Regions from separate parts of the Lysinibacillus sp. CTST325 genome, predicted to be linked through region 1. Evidence: riboswitches for the same ligand, from Rfam matches in the RefSeq annotation. Region 1 holds a riboswitch; each other region holds the start of a gene.

Region 1 (7,763 bases):
CAAATAGCAGTAAAATTTATGTAAGGTTTATTATTTCATTGAAACTTTATGTCGATTATTTCGTATAAGAATATAGACATATTTAAATGCTAGGAGGAAGAAACATGCTCAGTGTCGGACAGTTTTTCTCTAGACATACCGCTAGCTTCTTAATTTCTCTCACAACTGTTTCTATCACAGCAATTGCAGCAAATCCAGGATTCTTCCTTGGTGGTTTATTGTTTGCTGGAACATACGCATCGGGTACGACGTTGTTGAAACATAGACAGAAAAAGAAATTTATGCAAATAGCAGGTATAACAAAAGAAGAGTACAAACATATTGAAACACAACTTAAAGCAGCCAATAAAAACATTCAAACATTAAGTCAAAACTACTTACGTGTACGATCTGTTTCTGCATTTAAGCAATTACTCGAAATGACACGTATTTCAAAAAATATCGTGAAAATTGTTAAAACAGATCCACGTAAATTTTATAATGTAGAACAGTTTTTTTATGCACACCTTCCTTCCGCTGTCGAATTAACGGATAAATATACGATGTTATCGAGGCAGCCTGTGAAGGATAAGGAAATCCAAATTACATTATCGAAAACAAGAGAAACACTTACAGATTTAAATGATACGATTCAAGTTGATTTAAAGGATGCACTTTCCAACGATATTGACCATCTTCAAATGGAAATCGAATTTGCGAATCGTTCCAATATAAGACGAAAAGAACAATTGGAGTGGCGAGGCGATGATAAATGACAGCAAATGATCACGCATTTCAACTAAATACAATACAAGGGCTTTCCCCACTTGTGCAATCTTATTTAGAAACAACTCCAAATAATGAGGCGATGGCGACGTATGAAACGCTATCGCCTCTTGCACAAAGTCGTGCACTTCTATATGCTAGTCAGCTTGACCTGACAAACTTCGAATCAGTACTTTCTTTAGGGCAAGGTTCACAGCGAGCGCTTTCTCAATTTGCTGATCGAATGCTTGCACAAGTAAAACAGAAAGATGTCACAAAGATTGGTCAAATGTTAGACTCTTTAATGCAAACGTTAGACCGTGTGGACCCGAACGCATTAGAACCAAAAAAGCAGTCCTTTTTTCAAAAAATGTTTGGCAAAAATGAGCCTACTGTTAAGCAAACATTAACGGAGTTTGAACGTATTAGCATCCAAGTAGAACGCATTGGTGTTCAGCTTGAACGTGCACAGCTTCAAATGATAAAAGATGTGGAAATGCTAGAAGACCTTTATGCACATAATAGTGGATTCTTTGAGGAGCTAGCGACTGCTATTGCTGCAGGACAAATGAAGAAGCAGCAAACCATTGAAGTTGAGCTTCCTGAAAAAGTGACTAGTGTACAAGCGACGAAACAACCACTAGCTATCCAACAACTTAATGATTTTGCCGCTCAAATCGAACGTCTAGATCAACGAATTTATGACTTACAAGTATCGCAGCAAGTTGCTTTACAAACAGCGCCACAAATTCGCATGATTCAGCAGTCCAATCAAACGCTAGCGGAAAAAATTGAATTTTCCATTGTTACTCTTATTCCACTGTGGAAAAATCAGTTGGCCATGATGTTATCTATGCATATGGATCATCACTACGCGCAGCTAGAGGAAAGATTATCTCGTACAAATGATCGATTTACAAGCCCTTCCTTTGAACAGCAAGTATCGAAATTCAAAGAAACACAACATGAGCTGAAGACAGCTATTAAAGACGTCTTCGCCCTTCATACAGCTACAGAACAGGAGAAACAACAACTACAGGATGTAGCTGACTTGAAGACCTTTAAGAAGGAATGATTCTGTTTTTCCAACAAAGAAGGGTGGCTCAGAAAAATCTGAACCACCCTTTTTATTTTCATTCAGCAGAAGACACCCACCTTAGAAGGTGGTGATGAATGCATATGTAGCTCCCCTTTTCCAGGGATTTCCAAACACCTACTGAATGAAAATAAAGCCTCCGGCGGATGTCACGGATTTTTGAAAGGAATGAATTGTGCGGGCACAATTCAAAATCCGGACGCAATTACACCAAGGCGAAATTGATTATACTTCGAAATAATCTTTATAGTAACCACCGATATTACCAGTATTATCAATAATAAAAATGAATTCTTCTGTTTCATTTTTCACATCATATTGTTTCCCTACTGTTAATACGTTTGAAACTAAATATTTTGATGCATTTGTATGCTTACAAGTAACTGTGCGTACTGTTGGAGCATCTTTCCATTTTAAATGTAACATAATCTCTCTACCTCTCTTTACTAGCACGAAGCTAATGTCTACTGCTTATTCTATAATATTTTTGAACTTTTGTGGAGAAAAAATCCATAGAAGACCATATTTTTTCCGTAACTATTGTTTTTTTACCATATCCATAATAAAAATTTTTACTTTGAGGTGTTACTATGAGCTTTGGTGGTGTACCGCAATGGTTTTTTATACTAGCCGTTGCATTTGCAATTTGCTTTGTTTTATACGCAGAATGGAATTCTAGAAAATAAGTGAGCCCATTAATTTGGACTCACTTTTTTTGTTATTGTAACCGAACGTTATTTTAATGTTCGTTTTAAAAACTCTTTTGTCCGTTCATGCTGAGGATTTACTAGTACCCGTGATGGTGGTCCTTCCTCTACAATTACCCCTTTATCCATAAATACGACGCGATCCGCGACTTCTTTGGCAAATTCCATTTCATGCGTAACTATTAACATCGTATTCCCAGCATCCGCTAGCTGACGCATTACCTTCAACACTTCACCGACCATCTCTGGATCCAGTGCTGACGTCGGTTCATCAAATAGCATTACATCTGGGCTCATTGACAATGCTCGTGCAATCGCTACACGCTGTTTTTGACCGCCAGATAGTTGTCGTGGCTTCGCATGTACGTATTGATCCATACCAACAATTTGTAAATATTTTAAAGCAACTTCTTCTGCTTCTAGCTTTGAACGCTTTAATACTTTCATTTGACCAACTGTACAATTTTTTAGCACATTATGATTGTTGAATAAGTTAAATTGCTGGAATACCATACCTAAATGTGTACGGTATTCTTGGATGTTATGCTTCTCGTCTAAAATGTTTTCCCCTTTGTAGATAATTTGACCGCCACTTGGTGTTTCCAGTAAATTAATGCAGCGTAGTAATGTTGATTTACCTGATCCGGAAGAACCTATTAAGCAGACTACCTCGCCCTTTTCTACTTGAAAATTTACATCCTTTAACACTTGGTTACGACCAAATGATTTACTTAAATGCTCTATTTTAATAACTGTCACTTGTTCGTCCCCCTATACTGCTTCTTTCTGTTCTTTTTGGTAGGCATCTGGTCCGTCCAGTCGTTTTTCAATATAAAGTAAGATTCTTGATGCTGTGAATGTCATGATGAAATAAAGGACACAAGCTACAAAGAAGGATTCAAAATAGCGGAAGTTATTACCTGCGATCGATTTTGTTTGGAAGTATAATTCCGTAACCCCGATAACGTTTAATACTGCTGTATCTTTAATATTCATAATTAATTGGTTACCTGTTGCAGGCAATATATTTCGCGCAACTTGTGGTAATACAACATGTAGCATAATTTGAAAATGGTTCATACCAATTGCCGATGCGGCCTCATACTGCCCTTTATCAATGGATACAATACCACCACGTACAATTTCAGCCATATAAGCACCTGTGTTTAATGAAACAACTAAAATACCTGCCGTAATAAAGTGCATATCAATGCCAAATGCCATATCTAATCCGTAAAATACAACCATTGCTTGTACAATCATTGGTGTACCACGGAAAAATTCGACATAGCATGTTAGTATAAAATTAATGAGCTTTAAGCTATAGAACTTTACACCTTTTTTACGAACCTTGATGGTATGCATAATTCCGATGAAAAATCCGATGAGTGCACCAATAATTGTACTACTAATAGAAATAAGCAATGTATAATACGTACCTCGTAAAAACATTTGCCAGTTGTTCTCAACAATAGAAATAATCCATTCAAAACTCATGATGTTCCTCCTAACAACGTCGTGATGCTTGTTCGTTACAGTATCTTGTCTTGGCTGGAGCCTTGTTTCATTTATTTTATGAAACTTTTAACTCAGACATTATTATTATTTATAAAGATTATATTTTGTAATGATTTGGCACGGACTAGCAGAAAGCCCGTGCCATCATGTTATTGTGCTGCTGGTTGTTGGTGAATGGCTTCTTCCATAATTTTTTGGCGATCATCTTCAGAAATGCCTTTTAAAATTTCATTGATTTTTTCAAGGTTTGCATCGCCTTTACGTAAACCAACTGCAATGGATGTATTTGAAATATCTGTATCGAAGCCTTTTTCAAACTTTACATATGTGAACTTATCGTTTGCAGCAGCAGCGGAAATACCTTCTGGACGTTCTGCTACATAGCCGTCAATTTTCCCAGCTTCTAATGCTACACGCATAGCTGGGAAGCTATCCATTGCAGTTTGTTTTTTTACATCTTTGATTTGATCAATAACAGTGTAGTTAGATGTATTTAATTGTGATGTGATTTTTGCTCCAGAGAAATCTTGGATAGAAGTTGCTTTTTCATATTTACTACCTTTTTTAATCACCATTACAAAATCAGACGTATAGTAGTTTTCAGTGAAATCAACTGTCTGCTTACGTTCTTTAGTAGGTGACATACCAGCAACGATTGCATCGATTTTATTGGATTGTAGCGCTGGTACTAAGCCATCCCATTCCAATTTTACGATGACTAATTCCTTTCCTAAGCCTTCAGCGATTTTTTTCGCCATTTGCACATCATAACCACCTGCATATTCTGCATTATCCGCAATTTTTACTGCGCCATTTGCATCATCCTGCTGCGTCCAGTTAAACGGAGCATAACCTGCTTCCATCCCAACACGGAATTGTCCTCCGCCTTCTTCCGTATTCGTCTTGTTTCCGTCATTACTAGATGACGTCGTAGCCTTTTTGTCACCAGCACCACAAGCTGCTAGCAAAATTGCAGTCATGACGGTCAACATTAATACCAACGATTTTCTTTTCATGTAACATTCCCCTTTTCTGTAAAAAAATAAAACAACTGTACCAAAAAAGACCTAAGTACTGAACTTAGGTCTTACTTTTTTAACAGTTGCCCAAATCCTCACTAAAATTCCATCATTCCGAGATAGCACAACCTAGTAAACCTGGAAAATAATTTACTAGGACAGTCCTGCACTTATTCACTGCAGACCCAGCATAAAAGTACGAGCTCCTTTTATACTTCGGCGATAGTTCCTTCTCCATTGCGTCTTCGCTTGCTTGTACTCAACAATGAACTAATAAATACCGCGCCTCTACCTCACAATAGATTAAATGTGAGGTTTGTATATTTAATTGATATTATGATACTACTATAAAGCTAATATGTTCGTCAAGATAATTTCATCACTTTTCTGACTAATTACAATATTAGGGTTTTTTATCCTTTTAATGCCTTATATTCACTTTTACAAAGTTGAAAATGATAAAGTCCGCTGCTTTGCCGAAAGAATCTGTAAAATTGTCCATGCTTCTTTATACGAACTTCAAGCAATTTTTATACTTGGATACATTTTAGCTCTTCTTTCGGTCGCTCTGGGTCATCTATCCGTCGCTCTGAATACTTTATCCGTCGCTTCCTTTAATTGTTCCATAAAAAAGAAAAAACCCTGCAAAACAATGTTTGCAGGGTTTTAATAAACTCAGGAATTAAGAATTTAATAATAAATCTTCTGGGTTTTCAAGTAGTTCTTTAACAGTTTTAAGGAAGCCTACAGAATCTTTACCATCGATAATACGGTGGTCATAAGAAAGAGCTAAGTACATCATTGGGCGAATTTCTACTTCACCATTCACTTCAACTGGACGTTTTTTGATAGTATGCATACCAAGGATACCAGCTTGTGTACCATTCATGATAGGTGTAGACATTAATGAACCGAATACACCACCATTTGTAATTGTGAATGAGCCACCTTGAAGATCAGCTAAACCTAATTTTTTGTCGCGAGCTTTTTTAGCTAGGTCTGCAATTGAATCTTCAATTTCAGCAAAGTTTTTGCGGTCAGCGTCACGTACAACTGGTACTACTAAACCTTCTTCTGTTGATACAGCTACACCGATATCAAAGAAGTTGTTTAAGTGAATTTCATCACCAGCGATTTGTGCGTTCACATATGGGTATTTTTTAAGAGCTGCAACTACAGCTTTTGTGAAGAATGACATGAAACCAAGTTTAGAGCCAGTTGACTCGAAGAATTGGTCTTTTTTACGAGAACGTAAAGCCATAACGTTTGTCATATCTACTTCGTTGAATGTAGTTAACATTGCTGTAGATTGTTTTACTTCAAGTAAGCGTTTTGCAATTGTTTGGCGACGACGGCTCATTTTTTCAATTGTTACACGTGATTCATCTACAGCTGCAACTGCTTTAGGTGCTGCTGGAGCTGCTTGTGGTGCTGCTACTGGAGCTGTACCATGAGCTGCTACGTCTTGTACACGTACACGGCCTTGCGGATCTACTGGAGATACAGCAGCAAGGTCAATACCTTTTTCACGAGCAAGTCTACGAGCTGCTGGAGATGCGATTACACGCTCACCAGTAGTTTCTTCTACAACTGGTGCTGCTGCAACAGGAGCTGGTGCCGCTTGTGGCGCTGCTGCAACAGGAGCTGGTGCCGCTTGTGGCGCTGCTGGTGCTGGTGTTGGTGTTGGTGCTGCTACTGGTGCCGCTGGAGCTGCTGCTGCACCTTCGCCAGCTTCTACTACTGCGATTACTTGACCTACAAGTACAGTATCGCCTTCTTCAGCTAAAATTTGAGTTAAAACTCCCGCTTCTTCAGAAATGATTTCAGCGTTTACTTTGTCTGTTTCAAGTTCAACGATGAATTCACCTTTTTCAACGCGATCGCCCACTTTTTTTACCCACTGTGCGATACTACCTTCTGTAATCGATTCTGCTAATTCAGGGACTTTAATTTCAGCCACTTTCATTTCCTCCTTTAATTAACGTGCATTGTGCACATAAAAGGGCTACTGCCTCAGCAAGTAGCCCGGCTCTCAAAAATTAATATGTGATTATTATTTAACCTTTACAGGCTCAGCAACTGCTTCTTCTACAAGTGCGGCTTGAGCTGCTTTATGAGAATCTGCATCACCTTCTGAAGTAGAACTCATTGCAGGACGTCCTACATAACGAAGCTTTTTACCTTCTGAAAGTTCATGTAATGTTTCTAATGCAAAATTCCATGAACCTTGGTTTTTAGGTTCTTCTTGTACCCAAACAACTTCTTTTACATTCGGATACTTAGCAATAATACCAGCAACTTGCTCTTTTGGGAATGGGTAAAGTTGTTCTACACGAGTAATGTGTAGGTGATCGAAGCCTTCACCATCTTTAATACGATCTGCAATGTCGATCATCACTTTACCTGAACCTAAAACAATGCGCTCTACAGCTTCTGGTTTTGAACCTAGGCCTGGTTGTTCAATTACTTCTTGGAATGAACCATTTGCTAATTGATCAGCATTCGCTGCAGCTAATGGGTGACGAAGTAAGTACTTAGGTGATACAACCACAAGTGGGCGAACGCCTTCTGTACCTAATAATGCTGCTTGACGACGTAATAAGTGGTAGTAGTTACCTGCGTTTGAACAGTTTGCTACGAACCAGTTATTTTCAGCAGACATTTGTAAGTAACGTTCCA
Region 2 (7,763 bases), on a different contig from region 1:
TAAGGAAATGCACACGTAATAACGTCTACCCTTAATGCTGCAAACGGAGTGCAAAAGAGGCCTAATGCGTCTCGTGTATTACTTACTTAGGCGTAAAAAGCGTTATAATAGCAAATCCATGCTCAACAATTTTTTCTTCTGTAATTTCCCCTAATTTTTATAATGTCTACTCAAAATCGGCACCATAAGTAACTATAAAAATAAAATAGATGAAATAAAATATTGAACAAAGTATTTCATATATAAAATATGTATGTTTTCTGGCAGATTTTTTCGTGGTGATTATAGTTCCATTCCTCTAATATGAGGATAGATGGAGGAATTCAATATGAATTTACAAGAAGTACAGCAGTTTTTAGAACTTTATCAAGTAGAACAAAATGAGTCTAAAACATGGCTAGAAAATAAATTACAGCAAATTAAAACGGCAGGAGAATATATACCGACAACGGAAGAATTAATCTTTGGCGCTCGAGTGGCTTGGCGCAATAGTAATAAGTGTATTGGCCGATTATTTTGGCAATCGCTGCATGTTGTAGATGCCCGTGATATTTTAAATGAAGAGGATATTTTCAACGCATTGCTTGAACATATTGAGTATGCAACAAATGATGGGAAAATTCGCCCAACAATAACGGTTTTTGCACCAGGGCGTGTTCGTATATGGAATCATCAGCTAATCCGTTATGCTGGCTATGAAACGGAATCTGGAATCGTTGGTGATTTGCATTCTGTTGAGTTTACAAAAGTATGTGAATCACTTGGCTGGCAAGGTGAGAGAACAGCATTTGATGTGCTTCCACTTGTTGTACAGATGGATGGAAGGGAGCCTCAATTGTTTACGATTCCTGACGACTATGTACTACAGGTACCGATTCGTCATCCAGAATCCTCTCGAGTCGAGAAGCTAGGATTAAAATGGTATGCAGTGCCGATTATTTCGAGCATGCGCTTCCAAATGGCAGGTATTGATTTTGAGGCGGCCCCATTCAATGGTTGGTATATGGGGACAGAAATTGGGGCACGTAATTTAGCAGATCATGAGCGTTATAATATGCTGCCTGCTATAGCAGGAATTTTCAACCTCGATACAACGAAACAGGCTTCTCTATGGCGTGATCGTGCATTAGTTGAGCTGAATATAGCCGTTCTACATTCCTTTAAAGAAGACGGTGTCAGCATAGTAGATCATCATACAGCTGCACAGCAATTTAAATTGTTTGAGGAAACAGAAGCAGCAGCGAATCGTGAGGTTACAGGCAATTGGGCGTGGTTGATTCCACCTCTTTCACCAGCTACGACTCATATTTTCCATAAGCCTTATGTTAATGTTTACAATATACCAAATTATTTTTATCAGAAACCACCTTATTAATAGAGAAGGGCAGCTCATAATCTTATTTCCGTTGAAATAAGATTATGAGCTGCCTTTATTAATTCACATATTCATTTTTAGAAGCCCTAAATGAACATATGAAGAGTATCAATACTACGACAACAAATAACCAGCCAGTAATATTCCAGCCACCGAATAAATCATGTAAATAACCAAATAAGATTGGACCGATTGCGGCTAATAAATATCCTAATGATTGTGCAAATCCTGATAAATCGGCTGCCTCAAAAGCTGTACGGGTACGTAGAGTAAAGAACATCATCGCTAATGCGAATGAAGCACCTCCGGCTAAGCCTAGTAGCACCATCCACAGTATAGCGAGGCTTGTCCATTCCATCACTACCCCGATAAAGCCAACTAAGTAAAATACCGTAAACATTAATACGAGAGGACGTTGAGATGTCATTTTACTAGCGATAATAGGCACAGCTAAAGCCATTGGGACTTGTGAAAATTGCATGATGGAAAACATCCAGCCTGCACGGTCTGCAGCTAATCCTTGTGCTATGTATATTTCAGGAATCCAAGCGGCAGTTGTGTAGAATAATAATGACTGAAATCCCATAGCTCCCGCTACTGCCCAAGTAACAGGTGATTTCCATAATGGTGTACGTTCTTTCGTAGTCTTAACAGTCGGTTCAGGCTTATTAAATTTCAACTGTGGAATCCAAATTACAATGGTTAACACCACAAGAACAAGTGAGATGGCCAGTGCACCTTGCCAACCAAGTGATGAATTGGCAACAGGATAGCTAATGCCAGCACCGAGTCCAGCTGTCAAATTCATCGACATTGTGAAAAATGCCATAAGTAAACCTACGTGATAGGGAAATTTCAATTTAAGTAATCCTGGAATTAGTACATTACCGAATGAAATGGCTATACCAATTAGCATCGTACCAAATACGAGTAAACTAGTTGTGCCAAGGGAGCGTAGTACAATCCCTCCCCCTAAAAGAATAGTTGATAAAAATAATGTTACTTCTAGTCCAAATTTACGTGCGACAATTGGAGCGAATGGTGAAATGATTGCAAATGCTAGCAATGGGATCGTTGTTAGAAAGCCTGCTAGTATATTGGATATGCCGAGGTCTTCACGGATAAAGGAAATAATAGGTCCAACAACTGTTAGCGGCATCCGTAATGTCGAGGCAATACAAATTACTCCGATAACGAGTAATAAGGTTGTGCCTTTCCAGTTAATTTTCCTGCTAGGATAAGTATCGGAATGTTCATGAGTAGTCAAATAAATCCCCCTTGTTAGAACAATTTTGATTGAATCACTATACCACTTTATCACAATAATAAAAATAGTGGAAAATTCATAAAATATAGAATATTACTCGAGTTATTGAAATACCATATGTCGTATGTTAAACTAATATCCATTATAAATTTAATATTTAATGCCTCATGTTTGTATTGAGGTAGAGGTCGCGGTATTTATGAGTATGTTAATGGAAATGACAAGCATTAGAGAAATTAGCTGAAAGGAAATACTGCCGAAGTGTGAGGGGACTTGAAAACCTCATGCTGGGGCTGTCTCCGAAAGGAACAGAACTGTCACGTTTGAACAACGTGTTGAGCTATCATTTTAAGGAACAGAGGATTTACTTAGCCATCACAGCAACGTTCATGTGATGGCATTTTTTTCGCCTCTTAAAAAAGGAAGGAAGCTATATCGTGAGTGAAATAAAAGTCAATCAGCTCGGTCATAAAGCACCGAAGCTGAAAAAAGAATTAAAAAGCCGTCATATTACAATGATTTCATTAGGCGGTACAATCGGTACAGGATTGTTTTTAGCTAGTGGTGGTGCCATTGCGCAAGCAGGCCCTGGCGGTGCACTTCTTGCTTATGCATTAATCGGTATCATGGTGTATTTTTTAATGACGAGCTTAGGGGAAATGGCAGCTTATATGCCATCATCGGGCTCATTTAGTACGTATGCTACAAAATTTGTAGATCCAGCTTTAGGTTTTGCACTTGGTTGGAACTACTGGTACAACTGGGCAATTACAATTGCAGCGGAAATTTCTGCTGTCTCATTAATTATGAAATATTGGTTCCCAGATAGCTCATCAGCACTTTGGACTGTTTTATTTATTGCTGTCGTTTTAACGTTCAATCTATTATCGGTAAAAAGCTATGGTGAGAGTGAATATTGGTTTGCAATGATAAAGGTTGTAACTGTAATTATTTTCATTATCATCAGTTTCTTAATGATTTTTGGTATTTTAGGAGGACACGCTCCTGTAGGCTTTACGAATTTCTTCATTAGTGATGGACCATTCCACGGTGGATTCCTTGCTACATTTGGTATTTTCTTAGCTGCGGGATTCTCGTTCCAAGGGACAGAGCTACTTGGAATAACAGCAGGTGAAACGGATGACCCTGGTAAAAATATTCCGAAAGCTGTAAAGTCTGTTTTCTGGCGAATTCTTTTATTCTATATTTTAGCAATCGGTGCAATTGGGCTGTTGATTCCATTTACAGATGCACGTTTGCTATCTGAAGATATCGCTGTTTCACCATTTACACTGGTGTTCGATCGTTTAGGAATTGCCTTTGCTGCATCATTGATGAATGCAATCATTCTAACGGCAATGCTGTCAGCAGGGAATTCAGGGCTTTACGCATCGTCTCGTATGCTTTGGCAATTAGCGGTAGATGGACATGCACCGAAAATTTTCACTAAACTAAGCCGTCGAGGTATTCCGATTTACGCATTACTGGCGACTTTAGCTATAGGCTGCCTAGCATTTTTAGCTTCATTCTTTGGTGATGGTGTAGTCTATATGTGGCTTCTAAATGCATCTGGGATGTCTGGCTTTATTGCCTGGTTAGGAATTGCATTTAGCCATTACCGTTTCCGTCGAGCATTCGAGGTACAAGGCTTAGATCCGAAATTATTGCCGTATAAAGCAAGGCTATTCCCATTCGGACCGCTCTTTGCCTTTACGGTTTGTATGATTGTTGTTATTGGACAAAACTACAATGCCTTTATGGGTGAAACAGTAGATTGGTACGGAGTCCTTGTCTCATATATCGGTATCCCACTGTTCTTACTGTTATGGCTTGGCTATAAAATCAAGCATAAAACAAAAATGCTCCCATTAGAGCAATGTGATTTAAAAGTTGAACAATAAAAAATAAAACTGTCCTGTGAGTCATAGAAAATGACTTGCAGGGCAGTTTTTTTAGTTAAATAATAAATTTGTAATTCTAGACGTACAATCAAAATACTCCAAGTGAACGATTAAACTTTAAGCTCCAAAACCTCGTATCCCCATAATGGCAATCATCGATCCGTAAATGACAAGAATAAGCAAAATGATGAGTAATCCTATATATTTAGAAATAGCTATTTGTTTTGATCGAATTCCGGACATCCCAAAATATATACTCATTATCCACAGTAGAGCACCTAAATAAAAGTAAATACCAAAAATGCTGTTTTCATCTAAATTAATTTTGATTATTACTAACGATATACCAATCAATACAATGTGTTACAAATTCTGTATTTTAGAGTCTCAAATGAAATTGCTGGCAAGAATAAAAAGGGGACTTCAGTTTCTCAAATCGTCCCCCACTTTTGGTGCACAACCTTAATATGGTAAACTGATAGATAAATAACACATCACCTAATTTGGGGTAAGACATTTGTTGAAACGTATACTATGTATATAAGTTGATTGGAGTGAAGGCTGGGCGCCTCCTTGGGAATCAGCAATAGAGGAACGAAGGCTAAAACCGCCACGTCCTGTTATAACGCCTTCGTGATTAACATCGTGTTGGCCCGAGACCCTGCAGCGTAGCGGATGTTTTCTGTGCGAAAGCGAAGCGTCAGCAACAGGGTTTTATTTGTGCGAAAGCGAAGCGTCAGCAACAAATGTTTACTGTGCGAAAGCGAAGCGTCAGCAACAAATGTTTACTGTGCGAAAGCGAAGCGTCAGCAACAAAGCGCCCAGCCGGAACGGAAATCACCCCCTCGCTGTGGCGATGATCATAGTAATGACAAGTCAAATATAGACGCTTTATGTTGAGAAGAGGTGCATGATAGTGCAAAAGCATATTTTACTAGTAGAAGATGACGAAGCCATTCGTGAAATGGTAGAAAATTATTTAACGATGGAGGGGTTCCTTGTCACCTCTACAGTAAATGGAGAAGAAGCATTACAAAATTGTTTAAACAATCCCTTTGATTTAGTGATCTTGGATATTATGATACCGAAACTTAATGGATTAGAAGTTTTAAAGATTATACGAGAGCAAGCATCAATTCCAATTATCATTATGTCAGCCAAGGATAGTGATGTTGATAAAGCGTTAGGATTAGGATTAGGGGCAGATGATTATATTGCCAAGCCATTTTCGATGCTGGAATTTTCGGCACGTGTTAAAGCCGCAATTCGAAGAGCTACGAAATACTCCAATCAAGTAGAGGAGAAGAAAGATATAGTAGAGATAGACAACTTATCGATCGACCTTGTTAATTTTTCAGCTGAGAAGAATGGACAACAAGTAAAACTCACATCAAAGGAATTTGGTATCTTAAAATTATTCGTGACAAATCGTAATCGAGTTTTTACAAAACAGCAAATTTATCAATTGATTTGGAATGATGCTTACTATGGGGATGAAAATATTATTAATGTACATATAAGAAGATTACGTGAAAAAATTGAAGACGATCCATCCAATCCTCTATATATTAAAACACTTTGGGGAATCGGCTATAAATTTGAAGGATAAACAGATGATTATATTACTATTACTGGTGATTGTGTTACTTGTAGGTATTATTATTTTTCAGGTGAGAGCAAAAAAACAACAGAACGCTATGATTCAATACATGCATCAAAAACTGCATGCAATCATTAACGAACAATCGAATGAAAAGATTTTAGTGTCGACAGCTAATCAAGAATTACAGCAGCTACTAATTGCGATGAATGCGTTGCTAGACCACAACCAAAAAGTACTGGCGACACATCGAAAAATGGAAAGCTCTATGAAAAAGATGTTGGCCAATATTTCTCATGATCTTAAAACGCCTTTAACAGTTGTACTAGGTTATACGGAAATGCTTAAGCTGAAGCAAACACTTAATGAAGAGGAGCGGCAACGGTTGCTCACTGGCGTTCATTCGAAAACATTGGAAGTATTGAAAATAATCCATACATTTTTTGACCTGGCAAAATTGGAGGCAGGAGATACAGATTATCCAATGACGAAAATTAATGTAAGTGAAATTTGCCGAAAAAATATTTTATCATTTTACGACATGATCACATCTATGGGCCTAGAGATCGATATAGCCATACCAGAGATATCCGCATATGCACGCGGCAATGAAGAAGCGTTAGATAGGGTTTTGAATAATTTACTATCCAATGCTGTTGCCTATGGGGCAGCAGGAAACATCATTGGACTCACAGTGCGAAATGATGATACGAATATTTTTATTGATGTCTGGGATCGCGGTAAGGGGATCGACGAATATCATATTGATAATGTTTTTGAAAGAATGTATACACTTGAGGATTCCAGAAATAAATCCTTCCAAGGGAGTGGCCTTGGCTTAACTATTACAAAACGCCTTGTAGAATTAATGGAGGGTTCCATCCAACTTTCTAGTATCCCGTATGAGAAGACTATTTTTACAGTTTCTTTAAAACGAATGACATACTGAGCAGTCATGCTTGTAGAGCAATTTTATAGCTTTACAGGCTTTTCTTCTGTGCTTAAGAAATTTGTAAGAATCAAGTAATAAATTAGAGAGTTTCATTTTTTATAATAAGGATAGCTAAATTTAAGGGAGAGATCTACATGACATATATTGTGAAAACAAACCAGCTTACGAAGGTGTTTGAGGGAAAAGAAGTCGTTTCTGCTGTGACTATGCATGTGAAAAAGGGAGAGATATACGGTTTTTTAGGTCCTAATGGTGCCGGAAAAACGACAGTCATGAAAATGCTAACAAACCTTACGAAGCCGACGAGTGGAGATATTGAAATCTTTGGTGAAAAATTAATGGACCGCTCATACGACGTGCTGAAAAGGATGGGAACGATTATTGAATACCCGATTTTTTATGAAGATTTAACAGCAAAGGAAACGTTAGAGTTACATTGCGAATATATGGGCTATTATGACAAGAAAGAGATTGCGCATGTTCTAGATTTAGTAAAACTAACAAACACTGAGAAGAAACGTGTAAAAGACTTTTCTCTTGGGATGAAACAACGGTTAGGTATTGCACGTGCAATTATTACGAAGCCGGAATTGCTTATTTTAGACGAGCCGATTAATGGACTAGATCCAGTTGGCATTAAAGAGCTTCGAGAACTATTCAGGATGCTT
Region 3 (7,763 bases), on a different contig from region 1:
ATTTCATCATGGTACAATATTATGACATGTTTATTGTACTCTCAAGAGCTACGAGCGTCAAGGCAACTTAAAGTTTTTCACATCCCTTATTAAAGAAGCAATCTAGTACATGATGCATCGTTTTTTCTCGAAAAATCTACCTTTACTTTATCAGTGTCAAATTTTAAGAAAATTCTAAGAAAGAAGGCTTTCAATGTTAAACACTTCATCTCCTACAATCTCAGCATTTGGCTATGAGATAATTCGCGATTATATTTTATCTTCCATTCTTGGTAAACACGAAGATGATGTCCTTTACTGGGCAGGAAAAGATCTAGCTCGGAAGTTCCCATGTACAAGTCAAGATGAACTTATCGCATTTTTCGCAGATGCCTGTTGGGGTAATTTAGAGCTTGTCAAAGAATCGAAGGATGGACGCATATTCCAGTTGACAAATGATCCAGATCTGTTACAAATCGGTCTTCGTAGCTTTAGACTTGAAGCAGGGTTTATAGCTGAGCAAATCCAGCAAGCAAAAGGTTATTTAACAGAATGCTATGATGAAAAACGTGAAAAACAACAAAATGTTACGTTTACAGTAAAATGGGACGTTAAAGAAAGAATCATGAACACCGTTCCTACAGAATAAACAAAAAGGATTGTCATCCCAGATTTATGGATGACAATCCTTTTTGTTTATACTATAGAAGTTAATTGTAGTAAAGACTGGGCAACTCCTTAGAGTAGCGTCATAGATGGACAAGCGAAGCAGCTCCATTGGACGCCCCAGTAAAGCGCACTGTCGGAACGGAAATCAACCTCTCGTTATACTCACGAATCCTTTTTATATTGATAGTTGAGCATGTCTTTCTTTTAATAGCACATCTATTAACGCAATAAATGCCTCCAAAATATTAAGTGAGTGTTGAATCATTTCTTCTATGTTATGAATTGACAGTTCATTCACTAATTTTTGTGCGGCCATATGGACTAATTCATGTGGTTGTTCAATATGAAGATATTCTGGTAAATTCTGATATTCCTCATAATGTCCGTAATACCATTTTCCAAACATACATTGATGATGCGTTTTTATCGTTTCTTTCTGACCAGCCTTTTGAATAGCATCTCGTAAAAAGCGAGCATGATCCATTAACCTTGCTGCCATTTGGCTAACTACCGTTTGCTCTGATGGTTTTCTGATTGTCGGTGCAATAGCTTTTAACATTTCAGATACTTGATTTTGGATTATATCCGAGAAGTCACTAGAATGTGATAATTCCGTCGTCGTTTCCGCTAAACGACCTACAGCTATTACATTTTCTTCTGATGCAGCTGTTATTTGATGAATGCCATGTGCTGCTTCTTCAATATTTCTACTTGTTACAGTCAGATTAGCAATATTGTCCTTCATGATACTTAAAAAGTCAGTTAAATAATGTTCGACTTGTTTAATATTTGTTATTGTATTATGTAATTTCTTATCAATGACTGATCGAATCTTTGTCATTTCTTGCAATGAACCTTTCGAGCTACTGGCTAACTTCCCTACCTCCATCGCGACAACATTAAAGCCTTTTCCATGCTCACCAGCACGTGCGGCTTCAATAGAGGCATTTAAAGATAGTAGTTGTGTTTGATCGGCAATCCCGGTTACACCTTTACTGATATCATCCATTTTAGTCATTTCATCATTCAGTTGCTCTGTTGAACGAGCTCCTTTGGCCAACAACGCCTGAACCATTTCACCTTTTGAAATGGATGATTCCATTTCCTCTACAAGTAGTAATGAATGCTGTTTTATTTCTTGAATGTTTGCATTAACATTTTGCTCAACCGCAAGCATCTCCTCTGTATTTGACGACATTTCTTCACTCATCGCTGAAATATCCCCTACACTCGTAGAGACATTTTGAACCTTTAAAGCCGTTTGAAAATTAATTAACTCCATATGCGCTAGTACAAAGTCTAAAATCGCATTTTTCACATCAATGCTTTCCTGCTCAAGTTCCAATTCCAAAATTCGTTTTTTTAATATTTGTATGTCTATATCGTTGTGCCTCTCAACACTTTCATCCATTGGCTTTTGAAATAAACCAAATAACCCCATACAAACTTCCACCTTCCCCTTGGTAAAACATGTCACATTTTATTATATAACAATAGAATTGGATAAAGTATTAAATTGATGTGAACAAAAAAAGATGTGCCCATTCCAGAAGATTCATTCTAAGTGAAGTAGTTAATTGGAGTGGAGGCTAGGCTACTCCTTGGGGATCAGCGATAGAGGAACGAAGGCTAAAACCATCAGGTCCTGTGATAACGCCTTCGTGACCAACATCGTGTTGGCCCAAGCGGCTCATCGGACGCTCCCAGGAAGCTTTGCTCTGTGCGAAAGCGTAGCGACAGCAACAACAAATGTTTTATCTGCGCGAAAGCGAAGCGTCAGCGGCAAAGAGCCCAGCCGGAATGGAAATCAACCCCTCGTTTTGCCATAGAACCCTACTTTATTTAATATGACATATTAATTTCATTGACATAATAGTTTTTCAACAACATGAAAAGATGTGCCTTTTACTGACACATCCTCTTCAACATTATATGTAAAGCGCTTGTTCTAAGTTAAATTCATCATGTAATGCATTTGCTGCACGAATCATTTCGTCCTGAGGTACAACAACAGACACTTTTATTTCAGACGTACTTACCATCTTTACAGGGATATCTTCACGACGTAGACGATCAAACATACGGGCAGCTACCCCTGGATTTGATGCCATTCCTGAGCCAATAATAGAGACTTTTGCTAAGCCAATTTCAAAATCGGCAAAACTAAATCCTAATGATAATTTACTATCTTCTAAGACACGTAATGCTTCAGCGAACTCCTCTTTTAAAATGGTAAATGATACAGTCGGCTTTAAGCCATCAATTATTGCTTGTACGATTATATCGACGTTTATACAATTTTCTGCAAGTATTGTGAACATATCTGCTAACGAAGCATTCGAATAAGCATCATAACCAACTGTTAAGCGAATAACGTCTGACTCATAGGCAACACCACGTACAATTAAATTTTTTTCCATTTCAACTTCCTCCTTCAATAAAGTACCTACTGTAGCTATTTCGCTCGACCGAATGATAACTGGGATTTGAAACTTCTTTGCTAACTCTACTGCTCGCGGGTGTAAAACTTGTGATCCTAAGTTTGATAGCTCTAGCATCTCATCATAGGAGATTTCTTTTAGCTTTTGTGCCCCAGCAACATGACTTGGATCAGCTGTATAGATTCCTTCCACATTCGTGTAAATATCTACCCGCTCCGCCTTCAATTTTGCTGCAATAGCTATAGCCGACGTTTCTGCCCCACCTTTACCTAACATCGTAATATTCCGTGAATTATCGATACCTTGTTCCCCAGCAACGATAACGATTTTTCCCTGTACAAAATGCTCTTCTATTCGACTAGCATTTATCTCATCAATACGGGCATTGCTATACATAGCATCGGTTTCAATGCCCGCCTGCCAGCCCGTTAATGACACGGCATCATATCCTTCCTCTTGTAAAGCAATTGCCACTAATGTACTTGTAAGTTGTGAGCTTGATGAAAATAGTGCATCTAGTTCACGCTTAGATGCATGGTCTGATAAATCACGAGCCATCTTTGCTAATTCTTTAGACATACCCCTCATAGCTGTAGTGACAACGACAACATCAAAACCTTTTTCCTTTTCTGCAATCGCCTTTTTCACAACATTTCGAATGCGCTCTGTTGATGCAAATGCTGCACCACCAAATTTCATCACAACTTTCGCCATCTTTATCATTCTCCTTCTTATTCAATCATTTCGCTGATTATAAAGTAGCTATACTTTTTTAGCTTTTTACAAAAATAACACCGCAAAAGCAAATAGCGCTCCTTCACCTCTTAGGTAAGAGTAACAGCCTTGAAAAAATGTTGTTTCGAGAAATCTAAAAAGGCAGCTCTCACATAACGTGAAAGCTGCCTAAATAACATGTACAATAAAAGTAACTTGCGCATGTGTGATAGCTCTCCGAAACGTTTAGATTCGACAGTCTCACATCTCTTAAATGTAAAACCAGCACAGCATCGGAAACAACGATGCTCCACTTCGGCAAGCTCCCCTTTCATACATCTTCACTGGACTTGTTCGTCCTCGAATGTACTACTCTTGAACCTTGCACCTCTATCATCACTAAATAGTGATTGTATTTAATTGAACCTTAGTGAAGAAATTTCCATTTTAATAAGTAGAAACTACTGAAAAAAACTAAGGCGCCGCATATAACATTGCTATATTGAAGAGCAATGTTATATATCAACCTTAGCATACGTCTAATCCTTTGACAATGTATCCTGTTAAAAATTAACTTAGCCTTAGCGTAATTGCCGCTGACGCTTTGCTCGCTGCAGATAAACAATGCGTCCGGATTATGAATCGTGCACATGCCTGCACGAGGACCGACACGATATCGGTCATTTTGGTAATGCCACAGGACGTAGCGTTTTTAGACTGAGCTCCTCTATTTCAGTAGGTGTTTGAATACCCACTGAAAAGGAATTCCGTCTGCATTCATCTCAGCACCTTCAGAGATGGGAGTCTTCTGCTGAATGAAAATAAGCATAAATATCGCTAGCTAGATTAGCTGGCATCCCAGCTTCCTGTAGTGCCTGCACACTTGCCTCACGAATTTTTTTGACAGAGCCAAAATGCTTAAGTAACTGCTGTTTTCGCTTTGGGCCAATGCCCTCTATATGATCGAGGACAGATTGTATAGCATGTTTCTCATGCTGCTGTCGTAAGAAGGTTATAGCAAAGCGGTGTACTTCATCCTGAATTCGTTGTAGTAAGTAGAATCCATCACTTGTACGCTTTAACGCAATAACTTCTGGTGGATCACCAAATAAAAGCTGTGACGTATTATGCTTTTCATCTTTCGCTAATCCGGCAATTGGAATGACAAGGCCGAGCTCATCCTCTAATACTTCTCGCGCGACTTCCATTTGCCCCTTCCCACCATCTATTAGTACTAAATCCGGTAAAGGTAGACCATCTTTTAATACACGTGTGTATCGACGACGTATTACTTCCTGCATTGCCCCGTAATCATCGTGCTTGGCGGCGGTACGTGTTTTGTATTTTCGATACTCCTTCTTCGCAGGTTTTCCATCGATAAATACAACCATTGCAGATACAGCATCTGTCCCATGCATATGACTATTATCGAAAGCCTCAATTCTTAAAGGCGTAGAAATGCCCATAGCTTCACCGAGCGCCTCACATGCTCCTATTGTGCGTTCTTCCTGACGTTCAATAAGCTGGAACTTTGCTGCTACAGCAATTTCAGCATTTTTTGTCGCTAATTCAACTAGCTCTTTTTTTTGCCCACGTTTTGGTGTCAGTACCTTAACTTCTAATAATTCCGTTAAAATATCTGCATCAATAGATTGTGGGATAAAGATCTCTTTAGGCTTAATGTGCTCTAACTTTTCGTAAAATCGTCCAACAAACGTTAAAAATTCCTCTTCTGCCTCTTGATAAACCGGGAAAATCGAGACATCTCGTTCTATAAGCTTTCCTTGACGAACAAAGAAAACTTGAACACACATCCAGCCCTTCTCGACGGCATAGCCAAATACATCGCGATTCGTTGTATCACTTGATACGATTTTTTGCTTTTGCATGACTGTATCGATATGGACAATTTGATCACGAAATTCCTTTGCACGCTCAAACTCTAAATTTTCTGCGGCCGCTAGCATTTTTACCTCTAGCTCCTTTTTGACTTCCTCAACCCCACCATTTAAAAATTTTGTCATATTCTCAATCATATCGTGGTAAATATCAGCACCTATATCCTTGATACAAGGGGCTAGGCATTGTCCCATATGATAATACAAACAAACCTTGGTAGGGAGTTGTACACATTTTCGAAGAGGATATAAACGATCTAGCAGCTTTTTCGTCTCACTTGCTGCATACGCATTCGGATAAGGACCAAAATATTTCGCCTTATCCTTTTTCACTTTTCGTGTTGTAATAAGGCGCGGGTGTTTTTCATTTGTAATTTTTAAATACGGATACGTTTTATCATCCGTAAGCATAATATTGTACTTCGGGTCATGTAGTTTTATAAGATTAAGCTCTAAAATTAAAGCTTCAATATTGGAGGATGTCACAATGTACTCAAAATCTTCTATTTCTCCTACAAGCCTCTGTGTTTTCCCCTCATGCGAACCAGTAAAATACGAGCGTACTCGATTTTTTAGCACCTTTGCTTTCCCGACATAAATAATGGTTCCTTGTCGATCTTTCATCAAATAGCAGCCAGGCTGATCTGGTAAAATTTCAAGCTTTCGTTTAATTAAATCATTCATCGCCTACCTGCCCCCTTTTTTTAAAAAAACGTTCGTCTCCTATTCCCAAAAATAACGTTCTCGTTTTCTCTATATTATATAACGAAAAAAAGCCAAGCACATCTTATTGATGGCTTGACTCATATTTTCTTACAGATTAAGCATGTTTTGCGATAAATGCTTCTAACGCTTCTTTTGGTTGGAAACCAACAGTTTTGTCTACTAATTCACCATCTTTAAATAATAGTAATGACGGGATAGACATAATTTGGTATTGTGCTGCAGTACCTTGGTTGTTATCTACATCTACTTTTACAATTTTAGCCGCACTACCTGCAGCATCCATTTCTTCAAGAACAGGTCCAATCATTTTACAAGGTCCGCACCAAGCAGCCCAAAAGTCTACTAATACTAACCCTTCTTTAATATCATCTTGGAAAGTTGCATCTGTTGCATGTACAATTGCCATTTGAAATCCTCCTTAAACTTACTATGTTTGTAGTATAGCATGGATAAATTCTCTTGAGCGAACAATCTGCCTAGTATGCAAAATTTATGAAAAATAAGGTCGAAAAAGGCATTAAGTTGATTTGTTATTTAGCCTCATTTTCTTGAAAACGACCTTTAAAGACATAAGTTAACGTAATAAAGAGATAGATAGCTAATGTAATACCTGTTACGATAATCGATGTTGTGAAAATAATACCAACCAGAATTGCACTTAACGCAATAATAGCGATCCAAGTTGTATAAGGGAACCATTTTACTGAATAGGTACTTGTTTTTTCTGGCTGTTTTTCACGCGATTTCAGATGTGCAATCGCAATAATTAACCAAATAAATAACACGGTATATCCAAGTGAGCCCATTAGGAAATCAAAAGTTTTGCTTCCCGCAAATAAAGAAAATATTACGGCCATATATAAAGCTAATGTACACATTAATATGGCATACACCGGAACTTTTCTTTTTGATAAATGTGCAAAGATTTTAGGAACACGCCCGTCCACAGCTTGTGTATACAGAACGCGTGATGAACCATAAAGTCCTGAGTTCATTGATGAAATAATTGCGAGTAAAACAACAGCGTTCATAATATGATCAGCACCAGGAATCCCAACCATTTTAAAGACCATTACAAACGGACTTTCTGGCACACCGTTTACTTCATTCCAAGGAATCAAGCTAACGATAATAAAGAACGGAACTAAATAAAAAGTCACAATGCGTACTAATGTACTGCGAACTGCTTTCGGCACTACTTTCTCTGGATTTTTCGTTTCAGCTAATGTAATACCAATAATCTCAGTGCCACCATAAGAGTAAATAACTACAAGCATTGCAGCAATCAACCCCATTGACCCGTTCGGGAAGAACCCACCACGCTCCGTTAAATTGG

The links. Region 1 has a riboswitch for lysine ahead of ACYQ73_RS07425 (transporter substrate-binding domain-containing protein). Riboswitches for the same ligand answer to the same signal wherever they lie in the genome.
Region 2: linked by a shared signal. The riboswitch ahead of ACYQ73_RS18130 (amino acid permease) and the one ahead of ACYQ73_RS07425 (transporter substrate-binding domain-containing protein) in region 1 are both predicted to bind lysine.
Region 3: linked by a shared signal. The riboswitch ahead of ACYQ73_RS15155 (aspartate kinase) and the one ahead of ACYQ73_RS07425 (transporter substrate-binding domain-containing protein) in region 1 are both predicted to bind lysine.

The regions. Positions count from the first base shown of each region.
Region 1 covers NZ_BAAFHO010000002.1:410,698-418,460, forward strand. The annotation lists gene ACYQ73_RS07400 (5-bromo-4-chloroindolyl phosphate hydrolysis family protein) at 105-755, shown strand; gene ACYQ73_RS07405 (toxic anion resistance protein) at 752-1,819, shown strand; gene ACYQ73_RS07410 (DUF6501 family protein) at 2,066-2,266, opposite strand; gene ACYQ73_RS07415 (amino acid ABC transporter ATP-binding protein) at 2,575-3,306, opposite strand; gene ACYQ73_RS07420 (amino acid ABC transporter permease) at 3,319-4,044, opposite strand; gene ACYQ73_RS07425 (transporter substrate-binding domain-containing protein) at 4,215-5,081, opposite strand; lysine riboswitch at 5,197-5,383, opposite strand; gene odhB (2-oxoglutarate dehydrogenase complex dihydrolipoyllysine-residue succinyltransferase) at 5,767-7,044, opposite strand; gene ACYQ73_RS07435 (2-oxoglutarate dehydrogenase E1 component) at 7,138-7,763, opposite strand, start outside.
Region 2 covers NZ_BAAFHO010000008.1:176,979-184,741, reverse strand. The annotation lists gene ACYQ73_RS18140 (nitric oxide synthase oxygenase) at 329-1,375, shown strand; gene ACYQ73_RS18135 (CynX/NimT family MFS transporter) at 1,434-2,666, opposite strand; lysine riboswitch at 2,817-2,993, shown strand; gene ACYQ73_RS18130 (amino acid permease) at 3,080-4,543, shown strand; gene ACYQ73_RS18125 (hypothetical protein) at 4,661-4,786, opposite strand; gene ACYQ73_RS18120 (response regulator transcription factor) at 5,460-6,152, shown strand; gene ACYQ73_RS18115 (sensor histidine kinase) at 6,157-7,092, shown strand; gene ACYQ73_RS18110 (ABC transporter ATP-binding protein) at 7,230-7,763, shown strand, end outside.
Region 3 covers NZ_BAAFHO010000006.1:24,910-32,672, forward strand. The annotation lists gene ACYQ73_RS15145 (YslB family protein) at 194-628, shown strand; gene ACYQ73_RS15150 (methyl-accepting chemotaxis protein) at 824-2,089, opposite strand; gene ACYQ73_RS15155 (aspartate kinase) at 2,577-3,803, opposite strand; lysine riboswitch at 4,026-4,204, opposite strand; gene uvrC (excinuclease ABC subunit UvrC) at 4,595-6,385, opposite strand; gene trxA (thioredoxin) at 6,522-6,833, opposite strand; gene ACYQ73_RS15170 (amino acid permease) at 6,958-7,763, opposite strand, start outside.